2 regions of the Rummeliibacillus sp. BSL5 genome follow, and region 2 is predicted to be linked to the other one. Evidence: a T-box and tRNA genes for the amino acid it is inferred to sense, from the RefSeq annotation. Region 2 holds a T-box; the other holds one or more tRNA genes.
The links. The T-box of region 2 lies ahead of thrS (threonine--tRNA ligase). A T-box ahead of a tRNA ligase gene usually reads a tRNA of that ligase, here a tRNA-Thr.
Positions count from the first base shown of each region.

Region 1: it has a tRNA-Thr gene. The T-box ahead of thrS (threonine--tRNA ligase) is inferred to sense a tRNA for this amino acid. The anticodon was not compared.

Region 1 is NZ_JAVGCV010000001.1:1,624,505-1,630,639, forward strand. Features, by position in the region: gene RCJ93_RS08185 (S1C family serine protease) at 66-1,547, opposite strand; gene RCJ93_RS08190 (WecB/TagA/CpsF family glycosyltransferase) at 1,868-2,581, shown strand; gene RCJ93_RS08195 (hypothetical protein) at 2,764-3,093, shown strand; gene RCJ93_RS08200 (O-methyltransferase) at 3,077-3,715, shown strand; gene RCJ93_RS08205 (potassium channel family protein) at 3,877-4,263, shown strand; tRNA gene RCJ93_RS08210 (tRNA-Thr) at 4,394-4,464, shown strand; gene RCJ93_RS08215 (hypothetical protein) at 4,690-6,135, opposite strand, start outside.
Region 2 is NZ_JAVGCV010000001.1:1,852,589-1,858,723, reverse strand. Features, by position in the region: gene thrS (threonine--tRNA ligase) at 13-1,926, opposite strand; T-box leader at 1,976-2,200, opposite strand; T-box leader at 2,261-2,484, opposite strand; gene RCJ93_RS09190 (LLM class flavin-dependent oxidoreductase) at 2,675-3,670, shown strand; gene RCJ93_RS09185 (S8 family peptidase) at 3,868-4,824, shown strand; gene RCJ93_RS09180 (hypothetical protein) at 4,821-5,006, shown strand; gene RCJ93_RS09175 (sigma-70 family RNA polymerase sigma factor) at 5,157-5,774, shown strand; gene RCJ93_RS09170 (YvrJ family protein) at 5,771-5,929, shown strand; gene RCJ93_RS09165 (hypothetical protein) at 5,933-6,135, shown strand, end outside.

The DNA of each region.
Region 1 (6,135 bases), 230 kb from region 2:
TAGTGCCCGTTAGAACAATATATCGTACGTTAAAAAAGCTCAGCTAACGTAGCTGAGCTTTTTCATTAGGATGCAGTTTGATAAGTTTCTTCTTCACTTGCAGGTTCAGTTGACTTTGGTTCTACAACAGATTTGTTTTCCTTAATGCTTTTCGTTTGTACGGCTGGTGTTTCTTCAACATCAGTATCTTGCTCTGGTGTCTCCAACTCTTCTGCAGATGCTCCATCGTCTTGAGTACTGCTGATTGTAATTTCTTTAAATTGATAATCCGCATAGTCGTCGATAACAATTTTATAGATTATTTTTTCTTTCAATTGATGCTCTTGCTTATTTTTATCTACATAAGTGAATGTAGAGTCAACTTCGGCAGTCGCATAATCGTCTGTGATTTGAATATTGCCGATTGAATGTTTTAAATCTTTATACTTTCTGCCTTCAGCTGTGTATGTTTCTAACATCTTAGATGCTGCATTTTGCGCTGTGCTTCCTGGTAGAATATAGGACTCATATGAAGGTCTTTTAACAGGGTCTTTAATAGCAAGTGGTACAAGATCATAGAAGCTATCGATATAATCTTTTATCAAGTCTTTCCCTAAATATGCTTCATCTCTGTGATCATTATCAAAATCTTGATCGTTATCAATATCGATTTCTACATCTTTGTTTGACCATCCTGTAATCAAATTCATTATTTGTTTAATTGGTATAGCGTAACCTATTTCAGGTTGATCTGTTAAAATAATCGAATTAATACCAATTACGTTACCTGTTTCTGCATTAATCAGTGGGCCACCGCTAGAACCAGGATGCAAACGAGCCGTCATTTCGTATAGTCCGCTATATGTGTATTCATCCGTAAACTCTGCGCCAATGTTTGTGATTTTTCCTTCAGTTGAAGTGCCGCCCTTATTATTCGGGCTACCAATTGCAATAACAGGCGTGTTAAGTCTTGCTGGTGCTGTATCTAAAACGAGCGGGTCTTTCCCTTCCAGTTCTGGTACACGTATAAGAGCAACGTCTGTCTTTTTTGAAATTCCAATTACCTGACCTTGAAACTCTTGGCCATGCTCATTTGAAACTAAAACATAAGAAGCATCTTTCGCCACATGGGCATTCGTGATAATGTCTCCTTTTTTGTTAAATAGGAACCCAGAACCTTGCTGCAAATCTGTCACGATCGTATAGACTTGCGTTTTAGCGTTTGCAATAATTGCAGAGGTATCATTTTTAGGCATAACAACATTTGTTTCTTCTTTGGTCGTCGTTGGCTGGCCAGTTGCAGGAATATCATTGGTCACACTTCCCTCTTGACGGCTAGCTGTCACCTTATCCTCTTGATCCTTTTTCGGTTCTTCTTTCTTTTTTGTCTCTTCCTTTTTAGGCTTATTGATTTTTTCTACTTTAATATGTTCATTTTCATTTGCTGACTTTTCATTTTTGGTTAGGAGCATAAACGCACCCAAGATAATGGCTGCTATTAATACAATGGATACAGCTATTCTTTTGATGGATGCTTTCTTTGGCTGATACCGTCGATTTTTAGTCATCACACATCCACTTCCTATCATTATTTAATTGTCAATACTATAGACGAATGAGCCTATATGAAAGTTTCAAAATTTTATCAATTCGGCTTTCTAGATTCAATTTCACAAAGATTATCATAGCATAAATTCCAAAGAATAGAATGAGAAAATAGATTTTTTTCGAAGGTATTTCTACTTATTTGTTTTACCCTATTTTCAGCACTATATGCACACCTTACTTTCTTTTCCATAGGTCTCCTTTATAATGTCTACTCGGTTTATTTAAAGATTCCTTTCCGTGGTATATAATGAGGGAAAACGTGTTATGGAAGGTAAGTTGAATGAAAAAGATAAATATATTGGGCATTCCTTTTGTAGATACTACCAAAAAAGAGTTTGTTAGCCATGTCTTGACCTTGGCAACCAGCAATAAGGAACCCATTTCAATCGTAACAGCGAATCCAGAAATTGTTATGCTAACAAAAGAAAATGCACAATATGAACAATACGTACAGCGATCCACCTATGTAGTCGCAGACGGTATAGGCGTTGTCATCGGTTCTAAAATATTAGGTACGCCTTTGCGGGAACGGATACCAGGCTATGAATTAGTACATGCATTTATGAAAAATGCTGATGTTAATAAAAATCGATTCTTCTTTTATGGTGGCAAGCCTGGTATAGCAGAAGCAGCGGCTAAAAAGGCAATCGCCCTCTACCCCCATATTAATATTGTGGGGACTGCTGATGGCTATGGTGACAGAGACGCAGTAGCTACTCAGGCAGCGTCCTTAAAGCCTGATTTTATCTTTATTGCTACGGGAGCTCCCAAACAAGAAGAATGGATAGCTAGCCACCGCCATCAATTCGAGCACTGTGTCATGATGGGCGTAGGCGGCAGTTTGGACGTGTTATCAGGCAATGTTCGCCGCGCGCCACAACTCTTTATCAAGCTTAATCTTGAATGGTTCTATCGCCTAATCACACAACCCACCCGTATAAAACGTATGATGAAGATACCTCTTTTTCTGCTTAAGGTGTTGCAATCAAAATAACAATTTGCCGATTCTATTAAATTGAATCGGCTTTTTTATATGTCCAATTTCCATTCAAAAATCCAGTAGCAATTTATTAATAAAAATTCGCTCTTATAATTTATATTGATTTATTGTATACAATTGTATACAATAATTTTATATTCCGATTGTATACAATTGTATACAGAAAGAGGTGCGGTATGAGACCAAATGAGGAAAGAGGCGGCCGACATCGTCATCATGGCGGCCATCATACAAAGGGTCCTAAAACATTTAGGCGCGGCAGAGCAATAGCGTTTTTAGAGATGATTCAGCTAAAACGTATGACTATCAAACAGCAACTAGACGAACCCGAATTTGAAACTATTAAGCCAATCTTAATCGGCGAGTTAAAGGCACTCGATATGGTTATCAACGAATTCATACAGCTATTTGATTTAGAAGAAAGTGATGAAATGGTAAACATTGAAAATTCTTCTAAAGAAGCTTCAGAAATGATAGGAGATCCAGCAGATGAAATTAATCAATGAATACATCGATAGCCTCTTCGCTCCAACAGATACAGATTTAGAGGACGTGCTGACATCAATTGAAGAAAACGGAATGCGTTCTATCTCCGTATCACCCGGCTCTGGTAAGCTTCTTACAATGCTGGTGTCTTTATCACAAGCTATAGAAGTACTAGAAATTGGAGCACTTGGCGGCTATAGCGGCATATGCTTGGCAAGAGGATTTGGCAGCGAAGGTTATTTAACATCACTCGAATTAGAGGAAAACTATGCTACCCTCGCTCATCAAAATTTAACCAAAGCAGGCTTTGGTAATCAAGTTACCTACTTGACTGGTCCAGCACTAGAAAGCCTCCAAATTCTAAAAGAAAATAATAAACAATATGATTTTTTCTTTATAGATGCAGACAAACTAAATTACATCAACTATTTAAACGCTTGTATCGAGCTTGCCAAAGTTGGTGCTATTATTGTCACAGACAATGTCTTAGCTGGCGGGAGTGTTGCAGATTCAAACTCACAGCCTAAACGTTATAGTGAGTTCATGAAAGAGTTCAATAAAACAGTCGCAGAACACTCTCAGTTGCAATCTGTATTAATACCGATCGGCGACGGAATGACGGTTTCACGCGTTATAAAGTAGTTATACAACATGCTGACTGCTAGCAAATGCTATATGCTTTGTGAGCAGTTTTTTCAATTTCTAATCCTGCTTATCCGACTACCCCACCCCTCAACCTAGAAATATTTTCCCTTGCATGATACTGTATTCAATGAATAATAACGAGGAGGAATTCTTTCACTTTGATTTCATTTATCCTAACACTAAAACGACTGCTAGAAGCTTTGTATAAATCATCAAAACATCCTTTATTTTTATCGCTTATTACTACCCTATTTTTCATCATTCTGTCAGGCGTGTTATTTTATACACAAAAAGAAGGCTGGGCCGTTCTAGACGCCATCTATTTCTGCGTTGTGAGCATTATTCCAACCGGCATCGATACCAACCTTTCCCCTGAAACAGCGATAGGAAAAGTATTCACTATGTTCTATCTTATCGTTGGAACAGGCACAATGCTCCTAACACTCATACTTTTGGCCAAATCGACCATCAATAATGATGATGATTTTAAGAAAACCTTTAAAAGTGGAAAGTGGAAACGCGAGGGACAAGAGGAAGAAAAATAATTCATTTCTTCCCAGTTGCATTGGAGAAGAATAAGTCAAGATAATGCTAGGGCATTTTTGAATATCACCTAAATCATGAAATCTGAATTAAGAAAATAAAAGTGCTATACTATTGGTGTAAATAACTGTTGCCGACTTAGTTTAATGGCAAAACGGTGGTCTCGTAATCCACTGATAAGAGTTCGATTCTCTTAGTCGGCATATTAGAAAATCGACAACTTAAATACATGCCACCCCTTCACGTTGAAGGGGTTTTATTTTTTGTAGTTTACTTTGTATTTCCTCAAAATATATATTCACACAAAAAGATAAACACCAATTAACTCTTAGAACTTCTCGAAAGATAAAAAGACCTTATCTACTATGAGATCAAGGTCTTTTTCTTAAACTGTTTACCTATAAACTAGTTCCATGCATTTGAGATAATTATTTAGTAACATTTACAGTGAATTTTACAGGTGTATTGAAAGTAACAACTTTATCATTTGAAAGAGTAATTTCTTGTACATATACGGTCGCAGTACCTTCAGCAAGTTCTCCATCATTCTTTACTACTGTAGAATCAGTTGCAACAAATTTTGTAGATTTAACATTCAATGTTTTTGAAACATCTGTTTCTTTACCGTCTATCAAAACTCTTACATTATTAGATAGTAAATTAGTTAGATTGCCCTTAATTTCTCCTGTTAAAGTGTACCCTTTAAAATCAGCAGTATATTTTGAAGTTGTATCAACTATAGTTACAACTTTAGAAGCTACAGTATTAAGACCAACTTTTACAACAACTGTGAATGTATCCCCAGCTTTAACTTTTTCTTTATTAACAGTTACTGTACCCCCACTTACAGTTACACCTTCGTTATCTGAAACAGATACTGTTGCATCAGAAGTTACATCTTTAACTGTTAAACCCTCAGCATCTGAAGTATATAACTTAGGAGAAAAGCTTAAAGAAGCTTCTTTTAAATCAACTGTCGTTGGAATTTCTTTAGCAACGTAAGAAGTTGCTTCCCCAGAAGGTTTTACAGTTACTGTGAATGTAGCTGATTTTTCACCAGCTACTAATTTTACAGTATATGTGCCAGCAGTTGTCGTACTATCTGTTGCAATATTTACTGTGTACTCACCTGTTTTTTCAGCTACAGATTCCACTTTTACAGTTGGTACATTTACATCTTTAGCAAGTGCTTTACCGTCTTTATCTAAAACTTCCTTGTTCAACTCAGTACTAAAAGCATTACCGTATTGATCTTTAACTGAAACAGCTAAATCTTGTGAATCTGCAGATGTATTAGATAATAATAAAGAAGACTTTTCAGCTTTAATCGAGTCTACTGCTTTTGCAGCGTTTACTTTAATTTCAACTGTTTTAGTATCTACTACTTTGCCATCATTCACTAATGAGATTTTCACAGGAACCACGCCTGTTCCCATAGGTGTAATGGTACCAGTTGTTTTATCAACTACTGCCACACCATTATTTTGTGATTCATATGTGAAATTACCAGCAATTACATTACCTAATTGATCTTTTGCTTGAGCTTTTAAAGAATATCCTGAACCATAAATTGTTGAAGCTGGTTTAGAGAAATCAGGAGTAACACTAGTTGTTACAGTCCAAGCAGAAATTGTTGAAGCTACTGCTTCCTGTGCAGAAATAGTTACTTCAGAGCTTTCAGCTAAAACTTTATCAGCATCTTTAATTACAACTTTCGCTTTGATAGATGAACCTTTAGCAAGGTTAATTACACCTGTTGTTTTATTAATCGCAGTAGACGCTGATTCAAATGATACACCAGTTGTCCCAGGTTGGTATGAAGCAGTAATATCTACTCCGCTTTCGTCTTTAACTTTGTAATCTAGTACTGTATT
Region 2 (6,135 bases):
CCCTTGTTTGTTTTAAATGCTGCGTTCATTTATTTGCTTTACAATATTCTTTTTAAAATCCTTAAACGGCATACTGATTGATTGTTTTTCGCCGTGCTTTCGAACATTTACTGCGTTTTCTTTTAACTCTTCTTCACCAAGCACAATAATATAAGGAATCTTTTGCATCTGTGCTCTTCTTATTTTATAGCCTAATTTTTCTTCGTCTTCATCAATTTTAACTCGTACTCCTAATTGTCTTAGCTGAGATTGGATTTTTAAGCAATAATCTAGGTGCACCTGAGAAACGGGGACAATTTGTACCTGTGTAGGAGCGAGCCAAACAGGGAAGGCTCCTGCAAAATGTTCAATTAAAATGCCTAAGAAACGATCGATGGAACCGAATACTGCGCGATGAATGACCACCGGACGAGCTTTTTCATTTTGTTTGTCTATATATGTTAAATCAAACTTCTCTGGTAGCTGGAAGTCGAGCTGTACTGTAGCACATTGATGGCTGCGTTGAATGGCATCTTTAATGTGAATATCAATTTTGGGACCATAAAACGCACCATCACCCTCATTGATTTTGTAAGGGTACCCCAAGTTATTTAGTACGTTTTCTAAAGCTGTTTCAGCACGATTCCAAAGTTCCTCGCTTCCCATTGAATCTTCTGGGCGTGTTGATAATTCTATTTCGTATTCAAACCCGAATACTTTATACACATGGTCGATGATCTTTAATGCAAGAGTAATTTCGTCTTCAATCTGTTCTGGTGTAACGAAAATATGAGCATCGTCCTGGCAAAATGATCTAACGCGTAATAATCCATTTAAAGCACCGCTGAATTCATGTCGATGAACTTGCCCGAATTCCGCCATGCGAATAGGCAAATCACGATAGGAATGTCGTTCATTTTTGAAAATGAGCATATGTCCAGGACAGTTCATCGGTTTTAAGGCAAAGCTTTGTTCATCAACCTGTGTAAAGTACATGTTTTCTTTGTAGTGATCCCAGTGACCGGATTGCTCCCACAATCTCTGATTCATCATGAGTGGAGTCCGCACCTCTTTATAATCATACTCAGCCTGTAAATTTCGTAAAAAGGACTCGAGCTCATTCCGTATAATCTGGCCATTTGCCAAATAGAAAGGCATGCCGGGTGCTTCCTCTGAGAACATGAATAACTCAAGCTCTTTTCCAAGTTTACGGTGATTTCGCTTTTCTGCTTCTTCTAGAAAGACGAAATAGTCACGTAGCTCATCCTTTGTTGCAAAAGCGACACCATAGATGCGTTGAAGCATTTTATTATTACTATCGCCTCGCCAATATGCCCCAGACACTTTTGTTAATTTAAAATGCTGGATCTTACCTGTAGAAGGTATATGGGGACCCCGGCATAAATCATAAAAGTCACCCTGTTCATAAACAGTAACTGTTTCATCCTGTGGAATGTCTTCTAACAACTCAAGTTTTAATGGATCATGCGCAAATAATTGCTTAGCTTTCTCGCGTGAAACTTCCTTTCGATTTATCTGCACGTTTTCATTAATGATTTGTTTCATGACCTTTTCTATTTGAGGTAAATCACTTGGAGTGATAGGGGAATCCAGCTCCACATCATAATAAAAACCATCTTCAATGACAGGACCAATTCCAAAATGAATAGAAGGATATATGCGTTTTAATGCGTGCGCCAATAAGTGGGCTGTTGAATGGCGAACCACTGCTATTCCTTCTTTTGAAGCTGCATCATATAAGGAAATCTGTGCATCTTCTGTAATCGGACGTGCTACATCTGTAGGTATCCCATTTACATAACCGACAATTGTCTTTTTAGAAAGACTGGGGCTAATGGAGTTGGCAATATCTGTTAGTGTTAGGCCTCGTTCGTATTGCTGTTGTTTGCCATCTGGAAATTGAATTTGTATAAATTGATCATTCATCATGTTAAACACTCCTATTTTTATAATAAAAAAACACACGCATCCCTAAACAAGGGACGAGTGTGTTGTTAACCCGTGGTTCCACCCAACTTTCCATACGCTAAAGAATAGCCTATGGCTCTGATGCTGTAACGTAGCATAGACGGTATTGGATACTACATTCCCCAATACAGCTCAAAGGTGGTAAATTATTTTCCTAAGCTAGGAAGATTTCAGCAAAACTTCCCTCTCTGTAAACCGTAAAAATAATTCCTGTCCTTATCATCGCTTTTGAATTTTTCATGCCAATCAATGGAATCCTCCGTTAAATACAAAAAAACGCACGCATCCCTAATAAAGGGACGAGTACGTTTTAACCCGTGGTTCCACCCAACTTCCCATAAGTTAGAAAACAACTTATGGCTTTGGTGCTGTAACGTAGCATAGACGGTACCGGATACTAGATTCCCCGATACAGCTCAAAGGTGGTAAATTACTCTCCTGCGTTAGGAAGATTTCAGCAAAACTTCCCTCTCTGTAAACCGTAAAAGTGATTCATGTCCTTATCAGTGCTTCTTTAGAATTAAAATTATTATATATATTATGATAAGTAGAACTATTTAGCAACACCTATTTTAATTATGAACAATTTATTATCTTAACCTCCTCACCAATCCAATCATTTTACATCCCCTTAAACTTCCGCTAGCATTATGACGTATAAATATCACATTTACACAGATAGATGAAAAAAGGAAGGATGAGTAACATGAGACTCTCTATTCTAGATCAAGCGCCGATTCCAAAAGGGGCTAAACCGGCACAGGCTTTAAAAAACAGCGAAACATTGGCGATTCTTGGCGAAGAGCTAGGCTATCACCGTATGTGGATGGCAGAGCATCATAACGGGCAATCGCTTGCAAGCTCTGCGCCTGAAGTAACAGCGGCTCACTTGGCTGCTAAAACAAACCGTATTCGTATCGGCACAGGCGGCATCATGATGATGCATTACTCACCATTAAAAGTAGCGGAAGTGTTCAAAACATTAAGCGCACTGTCACCTGGCCGCATCGACTTTGGCGTTGGACGCGCACCAGGCGGGGATACTTATGCTATTTATGCGATGGCAAAAGGTAAACGACCTGAGATGACGGATCAATATAAAGAAATTGAAACAACACTTAAGTTGATGAACGATCAAAAATCAGGCATCTCTGTCTACGATTCAGTCGTGGCGACACCAGCGCGCGTAGAACTTCCTGAAGCATGGTTATTAGGCTCGACTGGTAATAGTGCCGTACGAGCAGGTCGCATGGGAATGGGTTACTCCTTTGCTCAATTCTTCAATGGTGGAATGACGAGAGAAATCTTCGACACATATCGCGCTAATTTCGAGCCTTCATACTTTATGGAAACACCAGAAATTTTGGTGACATATGCGACAACTGTAGCGGAAACAAAAGAAGAAGCAGAATTCTTAGCAATGCCGATTGATATTTCTAGACTACAGCTGATGCAAGGCAACTTAATCCAAACCTTGTCACCAGAAGAAGCAAAAGACTATCCATTGACTGAAATGGACAAAATGATGATTGAAGAAAATCGCAAATTGCATCTAGTCGGAACACCGAAGGAAGTAGGCGATATTATTCGCCGAGATCAAGAGCAATATGGATTTGACGAAGCGATGTTCAATTGTAACCAATTCAGCATCGAAAGCCGAAAACAAAGCTACACACTATTAGCAAAAGAATTATTGGATTAATTTATATCCACAGCAGAAGCAGGGCAAATATGAATAAAAAAAGAAACCAGAAGCGCTGATTAAGTCAGTTCTTCTGGTTTTTTTGTGTTTAAGTAATCTATAAATGCTCTAATTATTAAAATTACTGGATAAAAAGGTTGTAGAATACTTTAATCATATTTCTTTATTCTACAAAAGCTAATAAAAGGAGTCTTTCTATGGAAGATACAGAAGTTAAATTAATACCGGATGAAGCATTAGTTTCTATGAGTAATATGGAAGAAGTTATCCCAACGAACATTCTAGAAATAGGTGCTCAAACAAAATGGAAAAGGGGGTTTTCTGGGCAAGAGGTAGTCATTGCTGTTATAGATACGGGTTGTGATAGTAGTCACCCAGATTTATCTGAAGCGATAATTGATGGCTATAATTTTACGACTGAGCATTATGGGAATCCTGAAAATTATAATGATACGAACGGTCACGGCACCCATGCAGCAGGTGTGATAGCAGCTGCGCAAAATAATAAAGGAGTTATAGGTATATCATTCAAATCCAAATTATTAATTTTAAAAGTACTAAATTCTGTTGGCGGTGGATCTATTGATAATCTAATTAAGTCTCTTGACTATGCTTCAAATTGGCGTGGACCAAATAATGAAAGAGTTAGAATCATATCTCTATCACTTGGTACAAAGCAATCTTCGACGGAGCTCCACAACGCTGTAAAGAGAGCGATAAATAATGGAATATCAGTTGTAGTAGCTTCAGGAAATGATGGTGATGGAGAATTTAGTACGAATGAATATCGATATCCAGGAGCTTATGAAGAAGTGATTGAGGTTGGGGCAATTGATCAGAATCAAAAAATAGCACATTTCTCAAATACAAATGAGTATGTTGATCTCTATGCTCCTGGAGTTAATGTGTATTCAACATTTCTAAATCAACAATATGCGATTTTATCAGGTACTTCAATGGCTGTACCACATGTAGCAGGAGCGTTAGGTTTACTGATTGAAGAGCATGAATATAAACAAAATAAAAGGTTAAGTGAACAAGAAATTTATGACATTCTAATGCTACATACAGAGAATAGAGAATTAAATAATTATAATATAAATATTTTATCTTTATCTAAAAAACCTTTTAAAAGAAAGGAGGAAATCAGATGAATGATTCCTTAACAATTAAAGAATTGTTTGTTAAATGCTATTGTGAATCTAGGAAAACACAAGCATACTTAACTCAGTGCTTGGATAAATGCCCAGAAGAGCAGAGAGAATACTTAATAGAGCTTGTAGAAAAAACAGCCTCAACCTCTAAAAAAATAAAAGAATTTTACGAAAAGCATTAGATTTTATTGTAAAAAATGGTATAATTAAAAAGTAAATATTCAGACAAAAAGTAGAATAAACCTATTTATGACTATACATTGCTAGTCATTTTTTTACAACCAAAAATAGAACATACATTCTCTTTTTGCGTAGGTGTGGAGGTAATTATTATGGAATTTAACATGACAGAAGGATATTGTACGGATGCCCTTCAAAAGTTCAAGTTGGATAATGAGGAGTTTTTAAAAAATAATATTGTTCTTTCCTTTCTTAAAAATAAGGACCATGAGGATTTATTTGTTACTGCTATATGTAATCCAACTATTGAAAATGAGAAAAAATTAGACAATGCCTTTAGGAAGTTTTATTTTCATATTCGGTTTATTTCTTTTATCTCAACAGCTATATATTTTAATGCAGTCAATTTTGATAAAAAACATAGAAAGATTCAACAACGACACCCTCTAACTGTTGATAGACCTTTAGGAAATGATGAAGATGGCACCTTTAAAGATTTAATTACTGATGAAAAAGCGCAAATTCATATTGATCATATTATACAAAAAGAAAGTATTTTGGATTATCTCGAAGATCCACAGTTATGCTCAGCGGTTGAGAAGTTAACGGAAAAGCAAAAGGAAATAATCAATTTAGCATTCGTAAACGGACTCTCAGACACCCAAATTGGGAAGATACTGAACAAATCTCAGCAATCTGTTTCTAAGACTAGAAAAAAAGCAATTCAGAATATAATACAGTCTTTTAAAGGAGGGAAAAATAGCAAATGACAGAAATCCCTGAATGGATTGTTATTTTAGGGAACTTTGGGTTTCCTATAGCCATAACAATGTACTTATTCGTTCGTTTTGAAAAGAAAATAGAAAATTTAGAAGCAGCTATAACAGAACTAGGACAAGTTATTAAAGAAACAAGGAGGAATTAATAGATGACAGTATTCTTATATGAGTTAGTAAAAGAATCACAAGAAAGCAAACATGCAATGCAATCATTAATTGATTTATTTGAACCTAAATTAAAAAAATCTCTTTCGCTTACAAGCTATGAAAATCGAGAAGATTTAGCACAAGAATTAAAATATACACTTATTAAATATATTCATGGATATCAAGTAGAGGAAACACCGGGGTT